DNA from 2 places in the Paenibacillus xylanilyticus genome. Region 1 is predicted to be linked to the other one. Evidence: riboswitches for the same ligand, from Rfam matches in the RefSeq annotation. Region 1 holds a riboswitch; the other holds the start of a gene.
The links. Region 1 has a riboswitch for FMN ahead of F4V51_RS14300 (DMT family transporter). Riboswitches for the same ligand answer to the same signal wherever they lie in the genome.
Positions count from the first base shown of each region.

Region 1 (5,629 bases):
CATCGGGATTTGTGCCAGCAGGGCATATAATTTGCCTGATACATTTTTGGATTTCAGAAAAAATTCTTTTTCAATCTTGACTGTGTCCACATTGTCTCCCTTTTTCTTCTGAAAACCAATGCCACTGCCTAAAAGCATCATCTCCTGGCGTCTTTCATTCACTGCACAGACGACATTATTGTTAATAATTCGTGTGATCTTCATAGGAATCTCCTTTTAACATGAAACGTTAACAAAATTTGACAACAAAAAAAGACCATTAATTATGCATACATGAAGAACCATTCTGCATGTTTGCATCATCAATCGGTCTTGCCTGCTGATCAGTAACAATCCTGATTAAATTCATTATTAACTTATATGGCTATCTTAGTGGAAAGCGTTATATTTGTCAACAACCCTTGCTTTAATACCGATTGGTTTTGTAAATATGACGAAATGGATTTAATAAAAAAGAGCCGTGCTTATGTAACGGCTCTTTTACTTTACTTCTGCAGATTCTTTAAGAAAATACAATCCGATCCGCATCAGACAATCGATACTGGGTTAATAAATATTCCTTACTTTCCATCGCTTTGCTTCGAATGTCGTCCAGGTTCACATGCAGCAGCTTACCATTTCGCTTCACAAGTTTTCCTGCAACAAAGACCGTGTCCACATTGGATGGATTGGCGAATTGCACAACAGCACCGATTGGATCGTGAACGGGGAACAAATTCAGGTCCGTTGTACGAATCATAATTAAATCCGCTTCTTTTCCCGGTATGACTGAGCCTGTTTTTCGCTCGAGCCCTAAAGCCTGTGCACCGGCCGAAGTTGCAAATCGCAGTACCTGACTCGCTTGCAAACTCAGCTCTCCCGGCATTTCACCCTGCGCAAGCAATAACTCGTTTGTTCTGGAACGCTCAGCTTGCAGCGCAAATTTCATCTGTGAAAACATATCTCCACCTGTCGAAGTCACCACGTCCACACCAAGCGTTGGCGTGCCACCATGTTCGAGAAAATATCCTGTAGCCGGATAGCCATGACCCATCATCATCTCTACTTCAGGCGTAACTGACAAAGAGGCTCCCGTGTCTGCCAGCATTTTGAATTCATCCATGCCCATCGTATTGCCGTGAACGACATTAATTCGCGGGGTAAGCAGTCCTGCCTCGTACATTCGGCTAATGGAACGGTCAGCTGATCCCCAGCTGCCAAACCCGACATGCATGGAACAAATTGCGTCCAGTTCTTCTGCGAGCTGAATGTCCTGCACCGTCGTATCCCAGTGGCTAAACTCTGGGCCGCGAATCGCTAGTCCATACGTGACCAATTGGTCACGAGAGGAGAAATAACGCTCCTTCACCCCTCTGATATTCTCCGGGTATGAAAGGGTACTTTCCCGATTCCAATAGGCGGTTTCCCCTGGAACACCGTGAGCAAAGACAGCCCGGATCCCTGCATCCTGCAGCCCACGAATAAGTCCATCGGTATGATCAGGTGAATATGGCATGCTCCAATCAAGTACCGTCGTCACCCCCGCGTTAAGCGCTTCCAAAGAACCCAGGAGATTGGCAATGTAGCTGTCCTGTGGTCGAAGCTTGCTTCCCATGGCACCATAGTACAGATTTTGCAAATACACGGGCAGCTACCAGTTCGTTCCAGCTGTTTTCACAAGAGATTCCCACATATGCCGGTGTGTATCCACCAATCCAGGCATGACAATCATGTCTGATGCGTCGATCACCACAACATCTGCATCGGACACCTCGATATTCGGTTGAACGGCTGCAATCAAAGAATCCTGAATAAGTACATCTGCCCTGTTAAACTGTCCAATACGAGCATCCATCGATAATACACAACCGTTTTTCAATAGATAACCTGTCCCCATGAGACACCTCTCCAATCGTAATGGTTTGTAAAATGATCTGATTCGCATTGCTTGTCCTTACATATGATTTGCGACTATACTTTCGCTAGTACATAACCATTATATACCGATTGTTAATGTTTATCAATTATGAGCACCAAACCTACTATCTATGGTGATGACTGCTCTTAAATTTTTAAACTTCATTCTTTTCTCCGCTGGATTCCAGCTTACGTTTCGCTCGAAAACGTCTCACCTTCATTAGATTGCCGCACATTTTATCATCGCAATATTTCTGTGTTCTACTGCGAGTATCATCATAGAAGACCCAGCGGCAGTCCGGGTTGTCACAGCATCGAATTCTCTTTCCTTCGCCCTCCACCAGTGTCATGGCAAAGTCAGCAGCGACCTCGGCCATCACCTGAAACCAATGTGCATGGATGGGAACCAGCTTAACATCCAGTCCTTGCTCCTGTGAGATTAGTTGTCTGATCACCCCACCACTTCGCATAAAGTCATTTAACCATGCCTGATCCTTCTCCGTTAGGGTCGTTCCCGCTGACAAACGGATAGCCAAAGACTGTAACTCATCTCTAAAGCTTCTCATGGTGGATTCTTCTTCAGTCGATGCCGGCACTTGTGCTTCTAATTGCCAACGATTCAAGAAATCCTGCTGCCAGCTTGCTTTTCCCAGTCTATCTTCAGATCGATCCCCGCCGCGCCAATCATGATAGTCGCTATTCACAAAATCTGTCCATAACCTATCCATCTAAACCTCCGCTACTGTAACTATCTAAATCGAAAAAAGATGGTTACTTTCTTTTGGATTGTGTTATATTAATTGTAACCATTTCAAACTATATTAGCTAGTTACAAGCATGAAGACGCAAGTCATGAGATGAGTTCCACTAGAGAGGAATGAACTTTAAAGATGACGTCTGTAACAACTGCATTAGATGTGTTGATTATTCAAAAAGAAGATACCTGGGATCAATGTAACTGGATTGTCCCATTGTCGAAGGCACTTGAAGGGCTGACCTCAGAGCAGGCAGCTTGGATCCCTCCTTCAGGAGGACTGAGCATATGGCAGCTGGTCAATCATATGTATTATTACAACGAGCGGATTTTAAAGCGTCTTCAAGGTCAAGCTCCACCTGTACCCGCTGCCGAATCGAATGAAGCTACGTTTGGCAGTCCTGGTGACCCCTTGGACCAAGTTGGCTGGAGCCAACTTGTGGAGCGAACTACTGAACTGGCAGACCAGTTGCACAATAACCTGGTTACGTTGCAGGATTCCAGACTTGAAGAAGCCTATTTGGATTCCGAACAAAACTGGGCTCAAACGCTTGCCCGCTGGGTTCTTCACGACGCTTATCACGCGGGTCAGATTGTGCTTCTGCGCAGGCAGCAAGGAAGCTGGAACATCATTTTCTAAAAAAATGCTTGAACTGCTAGCGCTTACAGGAATAAGATGAACTTATTAATGTTACAACTTGTACTATAACCTATAAATTGAATAGGATCTTCGGGGTAGGGTGCAATTCCCAACCGGCGGTGATGTTCCAATCGGAACCAGCCCGCGACTCGCTGTTGACTGCTTAGGACAACAGCGACTGACTTGGTGTGACTCCAAGGCCGACGGTACAGTCCGGATGAGAGAAGATCAACACATGACATACCGCCTATGGGAAGGTTTCTTTCCTGACGATATGTTCATGGATGAGCCCCCGTTTATTTGGTGTATGCCAAAACGGGGGCTTTTGTCGATTTTGCCAACTGAAGATTCCGTGTTCTGACGAAGGAGTCCTGAATATGGAAAAGACACAGCATGCATCAACCGTTTATCGCAAGGAACGAAGCAATACCGGATTTTGGCTCGTTGTTCTCGGTGCAGCCCTATGGGGCGTAGATCCATTGTTCCGCATCATTTTGCTGCAAACGATGACCTCTACTCAAATTGTACTGGTGGAACATATTATCGTGAGCTTAGTCGCTATACCCGTCTTATGGAAATTCCGCGCCGACCTGAAACAATTGCGAGCCCGTCACTGGATCGCCGTTATCTTTATCTCATGGGGCGGCTCTGCACTGGCAACCGTATTATTCACGCTTGCACTGACACACAATGATCCGAATACCGTTTTGTTGCTGCAAAAAATGCAGCCCATCTTCGCGATTGTTTTAGCGAAGTTCTTATTGAAGGAAACACTGCCGCGCCGCTTCGGCTGGTTATTCGTTGTTGCTCTTATCGGAACTTATCTGCTTACATTCGGGTTTACACTTCCGCTTGGAAACTGGAACAACTGGATTCATGCGGGCAGCCTGTTGTCACTTGGCGCTGCTGCCTTATGGGGCGGCTCTACGGTGATGGGCCGACTGATGCTGGGGCAAACCCGTTATGAGACGGTCACCTCCCTCCGCTTCGTCGTAGCTCTGCCCTTGCTGATCTTCATGACCTGGAACGAGGGTGCAGCGTGGACCTTGCCATCCGGCGCTGGAGAACAGGCAGCGGTTGCGCTCAACATTCTGGGGCAGGCGCTATTGCCAGGTTTACTGAGTCTATTGTTATACTATAAAGGTCTCTCGTCCACCAAAGCTTCCGTGGCCACATTGGCTGAGCTGAGCTTCCCCATGGCAGGTGTGCTTGTGAACTGGATTGCATTCCGGACACTCATCACATGGGAGCAGCTGCTTGGATTCATTCTCATCTGGATTGCTTTGTTCGCTATATCCAAACAGCAGGAACGATCTGGCACAGCTGCAGACGCAGCGCCTAGGCTTCGGACAGAGTAATAAAGATCTTATTTATATCATAAAGGCACTGCACATCCTTCTGGATCGGCAGTGCCTTTTGTCTTTTTATAATTCCAGTGGTACGATGACATATGGACAGGTATTAATACTATTTCATATATTCGGAGAGGAACGATCGTCATGTCTTCATTTTCATATACGTCCTATGATGCCATAGGTCTGGCTGAACTGGTTCGCTCACGGGAAGTTTCCCCCGTTGAGTTGCTGGAAGCGGCTTATGCTCGCCTAGAAGAAGTTAATCCGCAGCTTAATGCGGTCATTCGTACATATGAAACACGCGCACGCGAGGAAGCCGGCTATGTTCGTCCTGGTGAACAGCCTTTTGCAGGTGTTCCATTGCTCCTCAAAGACATCTCGCAATCGCTGGAGGGGGAAATTCTGACTTCCGGTTCCCGTCTTCTGAAGGATCATTGGGCTTTGCGCAATTCTAACTTTGTATCCAGACTCCGGGATGCAGGCTTCGTTATTATTGGGCATACGAACACACCTGAATTTGGCCTTAAAAACATTACTGAGCCACGTCTACATGGTCCGAGTCGCAATCCATGGAATACGAATCATTCACCAGGGGGTTCAAGCGGAGGTGCAGCTGCAGCCGTTGCTTCGGGAATCGTACCCATGGCCGGAGCCAGTGATGGCGGTGGTTCGATCCGCATTCCAGCCTCCTTCAGTGGACTATTCGGACTAAAACCTACTCGGGGACGGACTCCTGTTGGACCAGGGGTTGGTCGGCAATGGCAAGGTGCATCCATCGACTTCGCACTATCCCGGACTGTGCGAGACAGTGCCGCCTTACTGGATACCCTGCAGGTCATTCAGCCTGAAGCCGCGTTTCATGCCCCGCTCTTTCCGGGCAGTTACTTGGCCGATATGAGCTATCCGCACCAACGCAAACTGAAGATCGCATATACCACGGATTCGCCGGTAGGTACCCCTGTTAGCGAGGATGCGAAGGAAGCA
Region 1 covers NZ_CP044310.1:3,188,674-3,194,302, reverse strand. Annotated here, with positions in the region: gene licT (BglG family transcription antiterminator LicT) at 1-204, opposite strand, end outside; partial or broken gene F4V51_RS14315 (amidohydrolase family protein) at 503-1,876, opposite strand; gene F4V51_RS14310 (CGNR zinc finger domain-containing protein) at 2,052-2,624, opposite strand; gene F4V51_RS14305 (DinB family protein) at 2,787-3,290, shown strand; FMN riboswitch at 3,373-3,523, shown strand; gene F4V51_RS14300 (DMT family transporter) at 3,668-4,648, shown strand; gene F4V51_RS14295 (amidase) at 4,790-5,629, shown strand, end outside.

Region 2 (5,629 bases), 1.1 Mb from region 1:
TGCAGGTGGATTCGGTCCGCGAAAAAATCAAACGGGTAGATGTCGATGGCATACCGGCAGCAGATAAACAGCTGGAGGAAGCGATTATCAATAAGGGATGGAACCCATTCCCTCTGGTACGCTACTCGGAGAGGCCCGATGTGACAGCATCGCACCTGCTTGAAGGAAGAGTCGTCGTATTCGTTGATACATCGCCAAGTGTCATGATTTTGCCTACAACCTTCTTCGATCTGTGTGAGCATGCAGAAGAGAACAGACAGACTGCGTTTATGGGAACTTACTTGCGTTGGGTCCGCTTTGCCGGCATATTAATCTCGTTGTTTTTGCTGCCGCTATGGATGCTGATGGTGATTGATCCTGCGCTCAAACCGATGGGGCTGGATTTTATTGGTCCCCAAGAGAATGTGAAGCTCCCGATTATTTTGCAGTTCCTTCTGATTGAACTTGGGGTCGACTTGCTGCGTATGGCGGCAGTTCATACCCCTACACCTCTTGCATCGGCAATGGGCTTGATTGCAGCCATATTGGTCGGGGACATCGCTGTAAAAACAGGATATTTTGTCAATGAGGTCGTTCTGTACATGGCTATTGCTGCCATCGGTATGTTTGCGACACCAAGCTATGAGCTGGGGCTTGCGAATCGGCTGGTGAGGCTGGTCCTGCTGATTGCTGTTGCCATGTTCAAGGTGCCGGGGTTTGTCGTGGGTACAACTTTACTCATTATAGCGCTGACCATACATCGGTCCTATAATTCCTCTTACTTATGGCCGTTTATACCGTTTAATGCAAAGGCCCTGGGAAACTTCCTGTTCCGTATGCCTCTGCTTGAAAGTAAGAAACGTCCATCATTTAACAAAACAAGAGATAACACCAAAATGTCCGACGATCCGGATGGTGAAAAGCGAAAAAGTAAAAAACACAAATGATCTGCCTAAAAATCCATTCTTCTCGCTGACGAATTTGATATACTGGTGTAAAATCATTGGAATAGAAGAAGCTGTTCCAGTATATAAAAAGTGAGGAATGCTGATTATGTATTTACATGGTACAAGTAAAATAAATGCTCAAGGCCATCTGGAAATTGGCGGAGTAGATGCAACGGACTTGAAAGAACAATTTGGAACACCACTGTATGTTGTGGACGAGCAATTGGTTCGCGATCGCTGCAGAGAATACATGGATGCATTCCGTGCTTCTGGACTTGGTTTCCAAGTTGCATATGCAAGCAAAGCTTTTTGCGTTATGGCGATGTGTGCTCTCGCTGCGGAAGAAGGGCTCTCCCTGGATGTGGTTTCGGACGGTGAACTGTTTACAGCACTGCAAGCAGGATTCCCTGCTGAACGCATTCATTTCCACGGCAATAACAAAACATTGGAAGAGATTGAAATGGCACTTGATGCCGAGATCGGCTGCTTCGTTGTGGATAACTTCAACGAATTGCACTTGCTGCAGGCTGTAGCTGCAGAGAAAAATCGTCAAGTGAACATCCTGCTTCGCGTGACGCCTGGTGTTGAAGCGCATACGCATGAATATATCTCCACTGGTCAAACAGATTCAAAATTCGGATTTGATATCGGTAACGGAACAGCATTTGAAGCGATTGAGCTGGCTTCCAAACAGTCCAACCTCGTATTGCTGGGTGTTCACTCCCACATCGGTTCTCAAATCTTTGAGGTGGAAGGCTTCCAAATGGCGATTCAACGTGTAGCTGAATTCGCTGCAAGCGTATATGAGCGTATCAACGTAGCGTTCAAAGTGGTTAACCTGGGCGGTGGATTCGGTATCCGCTATACAGAAGGGGATACTCCACTTGAAGTCGCACAATACGTTAAAGCCATCACAGATGCTGTCAAAAATCACTTTGCCCAAATTGGATATGACGTTCCGGAAATCTGGGTTGAACCAGGCCGCAGTATCGTTGGTGAAGCAGGTACAACGCTGTATACCGTTGGTACGAGCAAAGACATCCCTGGTGTACGCAAATATGTCGCAGTGGATGGCGGCATGACGGACAACCCGCGTCCGGCGCTGTATGAATCCAAATATGAAGCTGTACTTGCCAACCGTGCAAATGAGTCGGCTCAAGAGACCGTATCGATTGCCGGTAAATGCTGCGAGAGCGGCGACATGTTGATCTGGGATCTGGACCTGCCTAAAGTTCAGAGCGGTGATTTGCTTGCCGTTGCCTGCACAGGTGCGTACAACTACTCCATGGCTAGCAACTATAATCGGATTCGTCGTCCGGCAGTTGTGTTTGTCAAAGACGGCCAAGGTGATGTGGTTGTACGTCGTGAAACGTATCAGGACATCATTCAGAATGACCTCGTGCCTGAGCGTATCGCTAAACAGCCTGTAACCCGTTAATGTTAAGAAATACGAAATAGTAAAAAAGACAAAAAGGAACATTCCTTTTTGTCTTTTTTTTGCCTTTAAACCCAACATTGCAGAAAAAAATTGAGGTTTATTTTGCGGTTGGACTCATTTCGGTGTACACTAAGAAAAGTGCTATAGAGCTTGGCCCAGGGTCATGCAGAATGGCACCACTAACGATGGTCAATACGAAAGGAGTCATTTACATATGGCGAAACAAGCGAAAATCAAAATGGCAAACGGCGGAGAAGTTCTAATCGACCTGTTCGATCAAGAAGCTCCAAACACAGTGGCAAACTTTGAGAAACTGGCTAACTCCGGCTTCTACAACGGTCTTGTGTTCCACCGCGTAATTCCAGGCTTCGTTGCACAAGGCGGTTGCCCTAACGGAACGGGTGCAGGTGGCCCAGGATACACAATCAACTGTGAGATCAATCCTAACAAACATGAGCGCGGAACACTTGCAATGGCACACGCAGGCCGCAACACAGGTGGAAGCCAGTTCTACATCTGCTACCAGCCACAGCCGCATCTGGATGGACAACATACCGTATTTGGTAAAGTAACCAAAGGTATGGAGTTCGTAGATGCTTTCGAAGGTCGCGACAAAATGGAAACTGTTGAAGTTGTAGAAGTTTAATCGTTATCCTTAGTGATAATAATGACCGTTTCGTTGATAAGACGAAGCGGTTTTTTTATATCCTTTTGCTTATTAAAAGTTAGTATGTGACAAAAAGGAACAAAAAACAATTGATTTTTCGGCGTTAAAGTGCTAACATCCAATTAATAACGAAAGCGATCCTTCAGGGCAGGGTGCAATTCCCTACCGGCGGTGATGCACCTGTGTGAGGATATCTATCCAGCACTGTTGCAAAGTCCGTGACCTGTCTGCCTGTGGCAGATGGCTGATCTGGTGTAATTCCAGAACCGACAGTATAGTCTGGATGGGAGAAGGAGAGGGTGCAGCCTTAATTGGACTGCATTCCGCAGATGCGTTGCTGCACAGCAGACGATGTTTATTTCTGTGCAGGGAAAGTCGGTTATCCGGCAGTTTCCATACATATGCCACATCATAGAAGCTCTTTACCTGTAATTGTGTTCTTTAGGTATGTGTTTGCTTTCACTTGCCTGAAATGGAACTATGGCGGAGTGCTGTTGGCAATCGTATCAACGACATCCTGCTGGTGACACATGTCTCTCATCATCCCTACCCGAACGATTGTTCGAGTGGGGATTTTTTATTTGGATATGGTATAACCGCCTCTCTGCTCGATGGGAGGCCTATAATTTAAGATTCTAACCGTGGGGTGACCGGACTTGGAAATGATCAATGATGAATTTTATATGGGGCTTGCGTTGGATATGGCAGAACGTGCACAGGGGCAAACGGGGATTAACCCTGTCGTCGGATGTGTTGTTGTAAAAGAAGGCCGGGTTGTAGGTCTGGGAAGTCATCTCAAGCGGGGTACGGGCCATGCGGAGGTACACGCGTTGAATATGGCTGGCAGCGATGCTGAGGGCAGTACGGTCTATGTTACGCTGGAGCCTTGCAGCCACTATGGCAAGACGCCGCCATGCAGCGAACGTTTGATTCACGAGAAAGTGAAGCGTGTCGTGGTGTGTTGTGAGGATCCAAATCCGCAGGTATCCGGCAGAGGAATCAGTATGCTGCGTCAACAAGGCATTGAGGTTGAAGTTGGCATTCTGCGTGAGCGCGGAAGACGTCTGAATGAAAAATTCATTAAGTACATTACCACCGGTTTGCCGTTTGTCACCTTAAAAACGGCATCCACGCTGGATGGTAAAATTGCAACCCGCAGTGGAGACAGCAAATGGATCTCCAACGAACCCGCACGGGAAATCGTACATGCACTCCGCCATCGTCATCAGGGCATCATGGTTGGTGTGGATACGGTTATTGCAGACAATCCGGAGCTTACCACCCGCCTTCAAGTGGAAGGGATCAGTCCTGTGCGAATTGTTGTCGATTCGAAGCTGCGTCTCCCGGTTGGAGCCAAGATGGTCAAGGATGGACTCGCACCGACATGGGTACTTACAACCGATGAGGCGAGCCCTGAGGCGGCCGAACGTCTGGAAGCCTACGGTGTAGAAATTATCCGCTGTGGTCCCGGGCCACGTGTGGATCTGCTGAGTGCGCTTAGCAAGCTGGGAGAACGGGAAATCGGCTCCATCCTGCTTGAAGGCGGAGGTACGTTGAATGGTGCCATGCTGGAAGCCAAGTTGGTCGATCGGCTGTTGATGTTTATCGCTCCAAAGATTGTGGGCGGATACGACACACCGGGAAGCTTCCGATTTGAAGGAGTGGAGCGCATGAGTCAGGCCATTCAATTGAATCAGCTGGAAATTGAGCAAGTTGGAGATAATATCAGTATTGGTGGAATCCCTGTCTGGCCTGAATAACGGACCGAATGAGCAAGGCAAGATATAAGCATAAGGAGGCGGCAGCATGTTTACCGGTTTGGTGGAAGAGGTCGGTCAGATTCGGCGTATCGGTCGAAAAGGCGAAGCATTGGTCCTGAATATCGGAGCTTCCGCCATCATGGACGATCTGAAGATTGGTGACAGTGTATCTGTAAACGGAGTATGTCTTACGGCAACGACGCTGGAAAGCGGAGGATTTACCGCAGATGTCATGCCTGAAACCTACCGTCATACTAATCTGAGTCAGCTGCAATCAGGCAGTAAAGTGAACCTGGAACGGGCGATGCAGTCGGGTGGGCGTTTTGGTGGACACATCGTACAAGGACACGTGGATGGTACGGGAGTCATTGGCGGGATCACACGTGATCAGAATGCGGTTGTTTTTGAGATCAAACCTGACGACCACGAACTGTTCAAATATTTGATTCCAAAGGGCTCGGTAACCCTCGATGGCATTAGTCTCACTGTGGTGAAGACAACAGAAGCCTCGTTTACCGTATCCATTATTCCTCATACTATTGGAGAAACGGTGCTTCAGGTGAAAAAGCCGGGGGATACCATCAACATTGAATGTGACATTTTGGGGAAATATGTGGACCACCTGCTCCATTACGGCAAAGGGCATCCCGAAACGGGGGCTGGCAAACCGAAAAGCATCAGTGAAGAGTTTTTGGCCAACCATGGCTTTGCATAAGGAACATAACCATTACAAAGAGAGACTGGAGGGGAACTTATGTCAGATCAATCCATACTAGATCCCATAGAGGAAGCGATATACGATTTGATGCGCGGCAAACCCGTCATTGTTGTGGATGAT
Region 2 covers NZ_CP044310.1:4,266,033-4,271,661, reverse strand. Annotated here, with positions in the region: gene F4V51_RS18880 (spore germination protein) at 1-926, shown strand, start outside; gene lysA (diaminopimelate decarboxylase) at 1,033-2,364, shown strand; gene F4V51_RS18870 (peptidylprolyl isomerase) at 2,579-3,010, shown strand; FMN riboswitch at 3,166-3,330, shown strand; gene ribD (bifunctional diaminohydroxyphosphoribosylaminopyrimidine deaminase/5-amino-6-(5-phosphoribosylamino)uracil reductase RibD) at 3,688-4,791, shown strand; gene ribE (riboflavin synthase) at 4,838-5,506, shown strand; gene F4V51_RS18855 (bifunctional 3,4-dihydroxy-2-butanone-4-phosphate synthase/GTP cyclohydrolase II) at 5,546-5,629, shown strand, end outside.
Region 2: linked by a shared signal. The riboswitch ahead of ribD (bifunctional diaminohydroxyphosphoribosylaminopyrimidine deaminase/5-amino-6-(5-phosphoribosylamino)uracil reductase RibD) and the one ahead of F4V51_RS14300 (DMT family transporter) in region 1 are both predicted to bind FMN.